DNA from 2 places in the Streptomyces sp. NPDC060232 genome. Region 2 is predicted to be linked to the other one. Evidence: riboswitches for the same ligand, from Rfam matches in the RefSeq annotation. Region 2 holds a riboswitch; the other holds the start of a gene.
The links. A riboswitch is a leader RNA that binds a small molecule or an ion and turns the genes downstream of it on or off. The one in region 2 is predicted to bind S-adenosylmethionine.
Positions count from the first base shown of each region.

Region 1: another riboswitch for S-adenosylmethionine. It lies ahead of ACFWFZ_RS28020 (aminotransferase class V-fold PLP-dependent enzyme); the one in region 2 lies ahead of thrC (threonine synthase).

Region 1 covers NZ_JBHXAG010000023.1:69,635-73,930, forward strand. Annotated here, with positions in the region: gene ACFWFZ_RS28015 (Lrp/AsnC family transcriptional regulator) at 1-64, shown strand, start outside; gene ACFWFZ_RS28020 (aminotransferase class V-fold PLP-dependent enzyme) at 1,022-2,419, opposite strand; SAM riboswitch class IV at 2,641-2,757, opposite strand; gene trpD (anthranilate phosphoribosyltransferase) at 2,844-3,908, opposite strand; gene ACFWFZ_RS28030 (cytochrome bc complex cytochrome b subunit) at 4,073-4,296, opposite strand, start outside.
Region 2 covers NZ_JBHXAG010000018.1:100,905-105,200, forward strand. Annotated here, with positions in the region: gene ACFWFZ_RS24685 (MoaD/ThiS family protein) at 337-615, opposite strand; gene thrC (threonine synthase) at 652-1,926, opposite strand; SAM riboswitch class I at 1,944-2,101, opposite strand; gene ACFWFZ_RS24695 (glucosyl-3-phosphoglycerate synthase) at 2,287-3,264, shown strand; gene ACFWFZ_RS24700 (trehalose-6-phosphate synthase) at 3,312-4,296, shown strand, end outside.

The sequences.
Region 1 (4,296 bases), on a different contig from region 2:
GGCGTTCCGCACGTACTCGCAGCACGACTTGGAGGCGGCGTTCGCGATCGGCCTCGACGCCTGACGCCTCCGGCGGGGTCTGCAGATCCGGCCTGGGCTTCGCCGCGGGTCGCCCTGCGGGCTGCTCGGCTTGCGCCGGCTGCCGGGCGCTGCCGTCGCCCTGCGGGCTGCTCGGCTTGCGCCGGCTGCCGGGCGCTGCCCGGACCCGCGCCTCAAGCGCCGGCGGGGCTGGAAGGTGCGGGTTGCCCTGCGGGCGGCTCGGCGGTGTGCGGGTTGCTTCGGCGCGGGCTTGTCGGTCTGGTCGGTCCGGGGTGCCGGGGCGGGGTGTCTCCTCGGCTCGGCGCGTGCGGGCTGTCTCGGCTGTACCCGGTGGTTGCGCACTCGTCCTGCGGGGACACCCCGCCCCGTCCCCCCTCCCCTCCGCCGATCCAGCCACGCACGAGCCGGCCCCTCCAGCACCACCAAAAGCCAGCCCCGGGGCGGGACGCAGCCACGCGTACTGCCGGAGTCGGCCGCGAGCGGGAGCGCGTGGGCGAATCCCCTGTGCTGGCGAAGCCGACCTCGGCGGAGGACACCTAAGGAAATTCCGGGTGCTGCCGAAGCCGACCTGGGCGGGGGACACCTGAGGGAATCCCGGGTGCTGGCGAAGTCGACCTGGGCGGGGGCACGTATGGGGATCCCGGGTGCTGCCGAAGCCGGCGGTGGGGTGGGGACACGCAGGAGGGTCCCCGCAGGACGAGGCGCGACCGCCGGGTACGGCCGGGACGTGCCCGCGCGCGCCGAGCCGAGGAGATCCTCGTGCGGGGCACCACCCCACCCCCCGACCCCGCCAAGCACCCGCGCGAGACCAACCCCTGCCTGGACACCACCGACGCCCCCAAACCAGGCCCGCCACCCACCGAGCCCGCCCGCAAGGCACCCCGCAGACCAGGCCGTATCCGCCGAGCCCGCCCGCAGGGCAACCCCCAGACCAGGCCCGCCACCCACCGAGCCCGCCCGCAGGGCACCCCGCAGGGGGAGGTCAGGACGACGGGGTCGGCGTCCCGCGGAGGGGGACGCAGCGGCCTTCCTCCGTGCGGTACTGCCACTTCGCGCCGTCCGCGACGAGTTCCCGGACCGCGCCGACGAAGCGGTCCACGTGTTCGTCCGGCGTGCCGGCGCCGAAGCTGACGCGGATGGCGTTCAGGGAGCGCTCGCCCGGGGCGGCCTCGGGGGCCCCGCACTCGCCCTGGGCCTGCGGCTCGCTGCCCAGCAGGGTCCGCACCAGCGGGTGGGCGCAGAACAGGCCGTCCCGGACGCCGATCCCGTACTCGGCGGAGAGCGCGGCGGCGAAGTGGGAGCTGTTCCAGCCGTCCACGACGAAGGAGATGACGCCGACCCGCGGGGCGTCGTCCCCGAAGAGGGAGAGGACGCGGACGGCCGGGACGTCGGCGAGGCCCTCGCGGACCCGCTCCACGAGCCGCTGCTCGCGCGCCACCAGGTTCTCGAAGCCGGCTTCGGTCAGGGCACGGCAGGCCGAGGCGATGGAGTAGACGCCGATGACGTTCGGGGAGCCTGCCTCGTGGCGGGCGGCCGTGGTGTGCCACTCGACGTCGACGCCGCCGTCCTCGCGGCGGGAGACCGTGCGGGAGGCGCCGCCGCCCGCCAGGTACGGATCGGCCTGCTGGAGCCAGTCGGCGCGGCCGGCGAGGACGCCCGAGCCGAAGGGCGCGTACAGCTTGTGGCCGGAGAAGGCGACCCAGTCGACGTCGAGGTCCCGCACGGAGACGGGGTGGTGCGGGGCCAGCTGGGCGGCGTCCAGCACGATCCGCGCGCCGTGGGCGTGCGCGGCGGCGGCGAGTTCCTTCACCGGCCACAGCTCGCCGGTGACGTTGGACGCGCCGGTGACGCACACGAGCGCCGGGCCGTAAGGGTCGCGGCCGGCGAGCGCCCGCTCCAGGACGGCGACGGCCTCGGCCTGGGTGCGCGGCGCGTCGAGGTAGGTGACCTGCGCGTTCGTCCACGGCAGGAGCGAGGCGTGGTGCTCGGTCTCGAAGACGAAGACCTGGCAGCCGGCGGGGAGCACCGCGGCGAGCAGGTTCAGGGAGTCGGTGGTGGAGCGGGTGAAGACGACCTGGTCGCCGGGGCGGCAGTCGAGGAACTCGGCGACCGTGGCCCGGCTCTGCTCGAAGAGGTCGGTGGACAGCTGCGAGAGGTATCCGGCGCCGCGGTGGACGCTGCCGTAGTACGGGGCGTAGGCGGCCACGTCGTCCCAGACCCGCTGGAGGGCGGGGGCGCTGGCGGCGTAGTCGAGGGCGGCGTAGGTGACCTCGCCGCCGGTGACGAGCGGGACGGTGACGTCACGGCCGAGGACGGCGAGCGGCTGGGCACAGGCGGGGTCCTGGGCGGTGGCGACGGTGGCGTTCAGGGATGCGGACATGGCGGTATCTCCCGGCAGGCAGGGCTGAATGGCTTCGGTGTGCCCGTACGCGGGTACGGCCGTGCGGCCGTCCGGGGTACGGGAGTGGCCTCGGACGGGACGGTCGCGGTACGCGGAAGTGACCCTGGTCCGAGGGTGAAGAAGGGGCGTCAGTCGCCCTATCGCATTCGCTTGCTCACGGAAAAACGCTCCTCGAAAGACCAGGACCCCTGGTGTCGAGGGATCCGCGCTTGCCGTAGGCCTTGCTGCCTACGACCTGGTCATCACCCGGGGCACCCCGCCACGGAAGGAGGGTTGCCGGACAGCAAGCCGGGGCCTACACGCTGTCACTCGTGACCTGGTCAGCATCCTGCCACAAGATCCGCCGCGCACAAGACCCCGGTCCGAATGGCGGACCGGGGTCCGGCGTGAATCGTGTGCCGGGTCAGGCGTTGCTGGCCGTCACCCAGCGCTCCAGGACGGCACGCGCGGCACCCGAGTCGATGGACTCGGCCGCGCGGGTGATGCCGGCGGTGATCTGCTCCTCCAGGCTGCCGGTGCCCGGGTCGAGGGCGACGAGGGCGGCCGCGGAGTTCAGCAGCACGGCGTCGCGTACGGGTCCGGTCTCGCCGGCCAGCAGGCGGCGGGCGACGTCGGCGTTGAAGGAGGGGTCCCCGCCGGCGAGGGCGGAGACGTCGACCAGGGGGATGCCGACGTCGCGCGGGTCGAAGGACTGCTCGGTGACCTTCCCGTCGCGCACCCACCAGACGCGCGAGGTCGCCGTGGTGGTCAGTTCGTCGAGGCCGTCGTCCCCGCGGAAGACCAGCGCGGAGGAGCCTCGCTCGGCGAGCACGCCCGCGACGATGGGGGCCATCCGGGGGTCGGCCACGCCGGTGGCCTGGGCGCGGACGCGGGCCGGGTTGGTGAGCGGGCCGAGGATGTTGAAGGTGGTGCGGATGCCCAGCTCGCGGCGGGCTCCCGCGACGTGCCGCAGGGCGGGGTGGAACTTCACCGCGAAGCAGAAGGTGATGCCGGCCTCCTCGGCGACCTCGACGACGCGCGCGGTGCTCAGGTCGAGGTTGACGCCGAGCTTCTCCAGGACGTCCGAGGAGCCGCTCGCGGAGGACGCGGCCCGGTTTCCGTGCTTGACGACCTTGGCGCCGGTTCCGGCCACGACGACCGCCGACATCGTGGAGATGTTGACCGTCTTGGCCCCGTCGCCGCCGGTGCCGACGATGTCGACGGTGCGGCCGGGCACCTCGATGAGGTTGGCGTGCCCGTACATGGCCCGTACGAGGCCGTTGATCTCCGCGACCGTCTCCCCCTTGGCGCGCAGCGCGACCACGAAGCCGGCGATCTGGGCGTCGGTCGCCTCCCCGCGCATGATCCGGTCCATGGCCCAGGCGGTGTCGTCGGCGCTGAGGTCCTGGCCGGTCAGCAGGGCGTCGAGGACGCCCGGCCAACCACGGGCCGCCACGCTGTCGCCGCCTGCCGGGGTCGCAACGTTCATGGTCCGCTCCTGCTGTTGATGGGGGTGCCACGTCGAATGGGTCGGAGATCAGCCTATCCAGCCCCGGTTACGGCAAAGAGCCCCGTCCGGACACTGGACGGGGCTCTCGCCGTGGCGACACCAGGACTGGCCGAGATCAGTCCCTCATGCGGTGGTGCGGGGGATCAGTGGTGGCCGTGGCCGGACTGGATCTCCTTGTACTCCTCCACCGTGGGCTTCGGGATCTGGTTGCCCTCGGCGTAGAAGCCCTTGCTGAGCTTCGCGCGCAGCTTCTCGGTGGCCTTCACCTTGCGCTCGACACCGTTCTCGTCGACCGTCGGGCCGATCTCGATCGGCTTGTACTGCTCGTGCGCGGTGAGGGTGTGCAGCGTGCCCTGCGGGAGCGGCT
Region 2 (4,296 bases):
ACTTGCGTCGGAACGCATCGACCGAGGCTGAATGTATCTGCGCGAGTGCTGTCTGCAACAGGTCAATCCGACGAGAAATCTGGACACCGAGAAACATTGAAATAGAGTGAAAATTTGGCATGTTCCAGGGCAACTCGGGCCTGACATATCTCGCCAAAGCCCCATACCGCACCCGCACATTGGCCCGATGTCGACCCTCACGCGACCCGTTCATATGCAGCGGGCAAGTCCAGCGGAGGGGACTTCCCCAACTCTACCGTGCCCAATCAAGCAGAATTCCCCCCTCCGCTTTTAGTGGAGGGGGGAATTACGCTTTCTCGCCCGGGGTCAGCCGGGTCAGCAGCCGCCCGCGACCGCCGGGATGATCGAGACGCCGGCGCCGTCCGGCGTCACCGCCTCCAGCCCGCCCTCGAAGCGCACGTCGTCGTCGTTGACGTAGACGTTCACGAAGCGGCGGAGCTTGCCCTGGTCGTCCAGGACGCGCGCGGCGATGCCCGGGTGGTTCTTCTCCAGGGACTCGATGACCTCGGCGAGGGTCGCACCCTCGGCCGGGACCTCGGCCTGACCGCCGGTGTAGGTGCGCAGGATGGTGGGGATGCGGACGTTGACGCTCATGGCGCTACTGCCTTTCCGGTAGTGCGGGGAGGGTGGTCAGGCCAGGCCGGCGGCGCGGAACGCGTCCAGGCTGGGGCGGATGGTGGCGGTCTGTCCGCTGTCCGCGGCCACCGCCTCCAGGGTCTTGAGGCCGTCGCCGGTGTTGAGGACGACGGTGGTCAGCGCCGGGTCGAGCTGCCCGTTCTCGATGAGCTTCTTCGTCACGCCGACGGTCACGCCGCCCGCGGTCTCGGCGAAGATGCCCTCGGTCTGCGCGAGGATCTTGATGGCCTCGACGACCTGCTCGTCGTTGACGTCCTCGACGAAGCCGCCGGTGCGGCGCGCGATGTCCAGGACGTACGGGCCGTCCGCCGGGTTGCCGATGGCCAGCGACTTGGCGATGGTGTTCGGCTTCTGCGGGCGGACCACGTCGTGACCGGCCTTGAAGGCGGTCGACACCGGCGAGCAGCCCTCGGCCTGGGCACCGAAGATCTTGTACGGCCTGTCCTCGACGAGACCGAGCCTGATCAGCTCCTGCAGACCCTTGTCGATCTTCGTCAGCTGCGAGCCGGACGCGATCGGGATGACGATCTGGTCGGGCAGCTGCCAGCCGAGCTGCTCGCAGATCTCGTACGCCAGGGTCTTGGAGCCCTCGCCGTAGTACGGGCGCAGGTTGACGTTGACGAAGCCCCAGCCCTCGCCCAGCGGGTCGCCGATGAGCTCGGAGCAGAAGCGGTTGACGTCGTCGTAGTTGCCCTCGATGCCGACGAGGTCGCCGCCGTACACACCGGCCATGACGACCTTGCCCTGCTCCAGGTCGTGCGGGATGAACACGCAGGAGCGGAAGCCGGCCCGGGCGGCCGCGGCGCCGACGGCGCCGGCCAGGTTGCCGGTGGAGGAGCAGGACAGGGTGGTGAAGCCGAAGGCGCGGGCGGCCTCGACGGCGATGGCCACGACGCGGTCCTTGAAGGAGTGCGTCGGGTTGCCGGAGTCGTCCTTGACGTAGAGCTTGCCGGTGACGCCCAGCTCCTTGGCCAGGTTCGCCGCGTCGACGAGCTTGGTGAAGCCGGGGTTCAGGCTGGGCTTGGACGCCACGTCGGCGGGGACGGGCAGCAGCGGCGCGTAACGCCAGATGTTGGCGGGGCCGGCCTCGATCGCGGCGCGCAGGGCCTCGGCGTCGCCGGTCGGGAGCTCGTAGGCGACTTCCAGCGGTCCGAAGCACTCGGCGCACGCGAAGATGGGACCGAGTTCGAAGCGGGTACCGCACTCGCGACAGGAAAGGCCGGTGGCAGGTCCGAGATCGACAGAGGTGGCGACAGTCTGTGCAGCCATGATGGCGAGGCCCTTTCTCCTCATCTTCCCCATGGCGCATTTCGCCATGAGACGGAATTGGCACCTTCCCTAGCCGGGGACCTCGCTGACGAGCGCTGCTGCGCAATCGCGAGAACCGACTGGAGGGTTGCCGGGGCTTCAACGGGCCGTGTCCCTCTGCCCCTCTGGATGAGCGGTATGGCACCGGCACACGCGCTCTGCGGCGCGCCGGTGCGTTTGTACGCGGGGGACCCCGGCATGCGGTGGTCCTTCGCGTTGTTCAAGACTGTAACCGAAGGGCCGGGCGGTTGAGACAGCCGTCCGAACCGCGAGATGGATCACATAAAGGCCGATATCGCCGACACGCAGGGAGTGCTGAGAGTGCTGGAAGAGGTGGAGCGCTGGCTGGCCGACCGCTCCTGGTCCGCCGCCGACCGACCGCTCGACCAGCTGCTCGACCTCAAACGGGCGGCCGGGACCACGGTCAGCGTGGTGCTGCCCGCGCTGGACGAGGAGGCGACGGTCGGCGCGATCGTCGAGGTGATCCGGCGTGAGCTGATCGAGGGACTTCCGGTCCCCCTCGTGGACGAGCTGGTCGTGGTCGACTCGGGCTCGGCCGACCGGACCGCCGAGGTCGCGGCGAAGGCCGGCGCCCGGGTGGTGCACCGCGACGAGATCCTGCCGCGGATCCCGGCGCTGCCCGGCAAGGGCGAGGTGCTGTGGCGCTCGCTGCTGGTCACCGGCGGGGACGTCGTCTGCTTCGTCGACGCCGACCTGCGGGACTTCTCCGCCTCCTTCGTCTCCGGCATCGTCGGCCCGCTCCTGACCGACCCCGGCGTGCAGTTCGTCAAGGCGATGTACGACCGCCCGCTCGGCACGGAGTTCGACGGGCTCGCCTCCGGCAAGACCCCCGGCCAGGGCGGCCGGGTCACCGAGCTGGTCGCCCGCCCGCTGCTGAACCTCCACTGGCCGCAGCTGGCCGGCTTCGTCCAGCCGCTGGGCGGCGAGTACGCCGTACGGCGCTCCCTGCTGGAGCGGCTGCCCTTCCCCGTCGGCTACGGCGTCGAGCTGGGCCTGCTGGTCGACGCGCTGCACACCGTCGGACTGGACGCACTGGCCCAGGTGGACGTGGGCGTACGGCTGCACCGGCACCAGGACGGCCAGGCGCTCGGCCGGATGGCCGCGGCGATCTATCGGACGGCGCAGGTACGGCTCTCGCGCGGGCACCTCGTACGGCCGGAGCTGACGCAGTTCGAGCGCGGGCCGGAGGGCTTCGTACCGCGGACGTACGCGGTGGACACCGAGGAGCGGCCGCCGATGCTGGGCGTGCAGGAGTACGGCCGGCGCCACGTCGCGTGACCGTGTCCACACGTTTGAGCGAGCGCGGGCCGGGCTAGGTTCGCGGCATGGCTTCTCAGGTACTCGTCGCGGCGAACCGCGGCCCGCTCTCCTACGCCCTCTCCGACGACGGCACCCTCAGCGCCCGGCGCGGCGGGGGCGGTCTCGTCTCCGGACTCTCGGCGGCCCTCGCGGAGCAGCCGGGTGCGCTGTGGATCTGCGCGGCGCTGTCGGACGCGGACCGGGAGGCGGTCCGGCGGGACGTCTCCGAGCCGGGCGTCCGGATGCTGGACATCGATCCCACGATGTACGACGACGCGTACAACGGCATCGCGAACTCGGTGCTGTGGTTCACCCACCACCACCTGTACGACGTGCCGCGCGAGCCGGTCTTCGACGCGGAGTTCCGGCGCCGGTGGGACGCGTACGTGGCGTACAACGGGGCCTTCACGCGCGCCCTCGCCGAGGAGGCGGCGCAGGGGGCCCGCGTACTGGTGCAGGACTACCACCTGGCGCTGGTCCCGGGGCAGCTGCGGGAACTGCGTCCGGACCTGCGGATCGCGCATTTCACGCACACCCCGTGGGCGTCGCGGGAGTTCCTGGACATGCTGCCCGACGACATCCGCAGCGAGCTGGTGTGGGGGATGCTCGGCGCGGACGTGGTCGGCTTCCACACCTGGTCCTGGGCGCAGGCCTTCCTGGACGGCACGCACCTGGACGACGAACGGGGCATCGCCGAGCCGAAGTTCGCGACCGGGGTGGAGCCGTCGAAGGCGAGGTACGTCCAGAAGAACCCGGCGGGTCCGGTGCGGCACAAGCGGACCGAGGTGGCCGTGTACCCGCTGGGCGTGGACGCCGACGATCTGCGGGCGCTCGCGCAACGGCCGGAGGTGGACGCGAAGCTGGCGGAGCTGCGGGCGGAGGTCGCGGGCCGCAAGACGATCGCCCGCGTGGACCGCACGGAGCTGTCGAAGAACATCCTGAGGGGCCTGCTGGCCTACCGGGAGCTGCTGACGGTCCACCCCGAGTGGCGCGGCCGGGTGGTGCATCTGG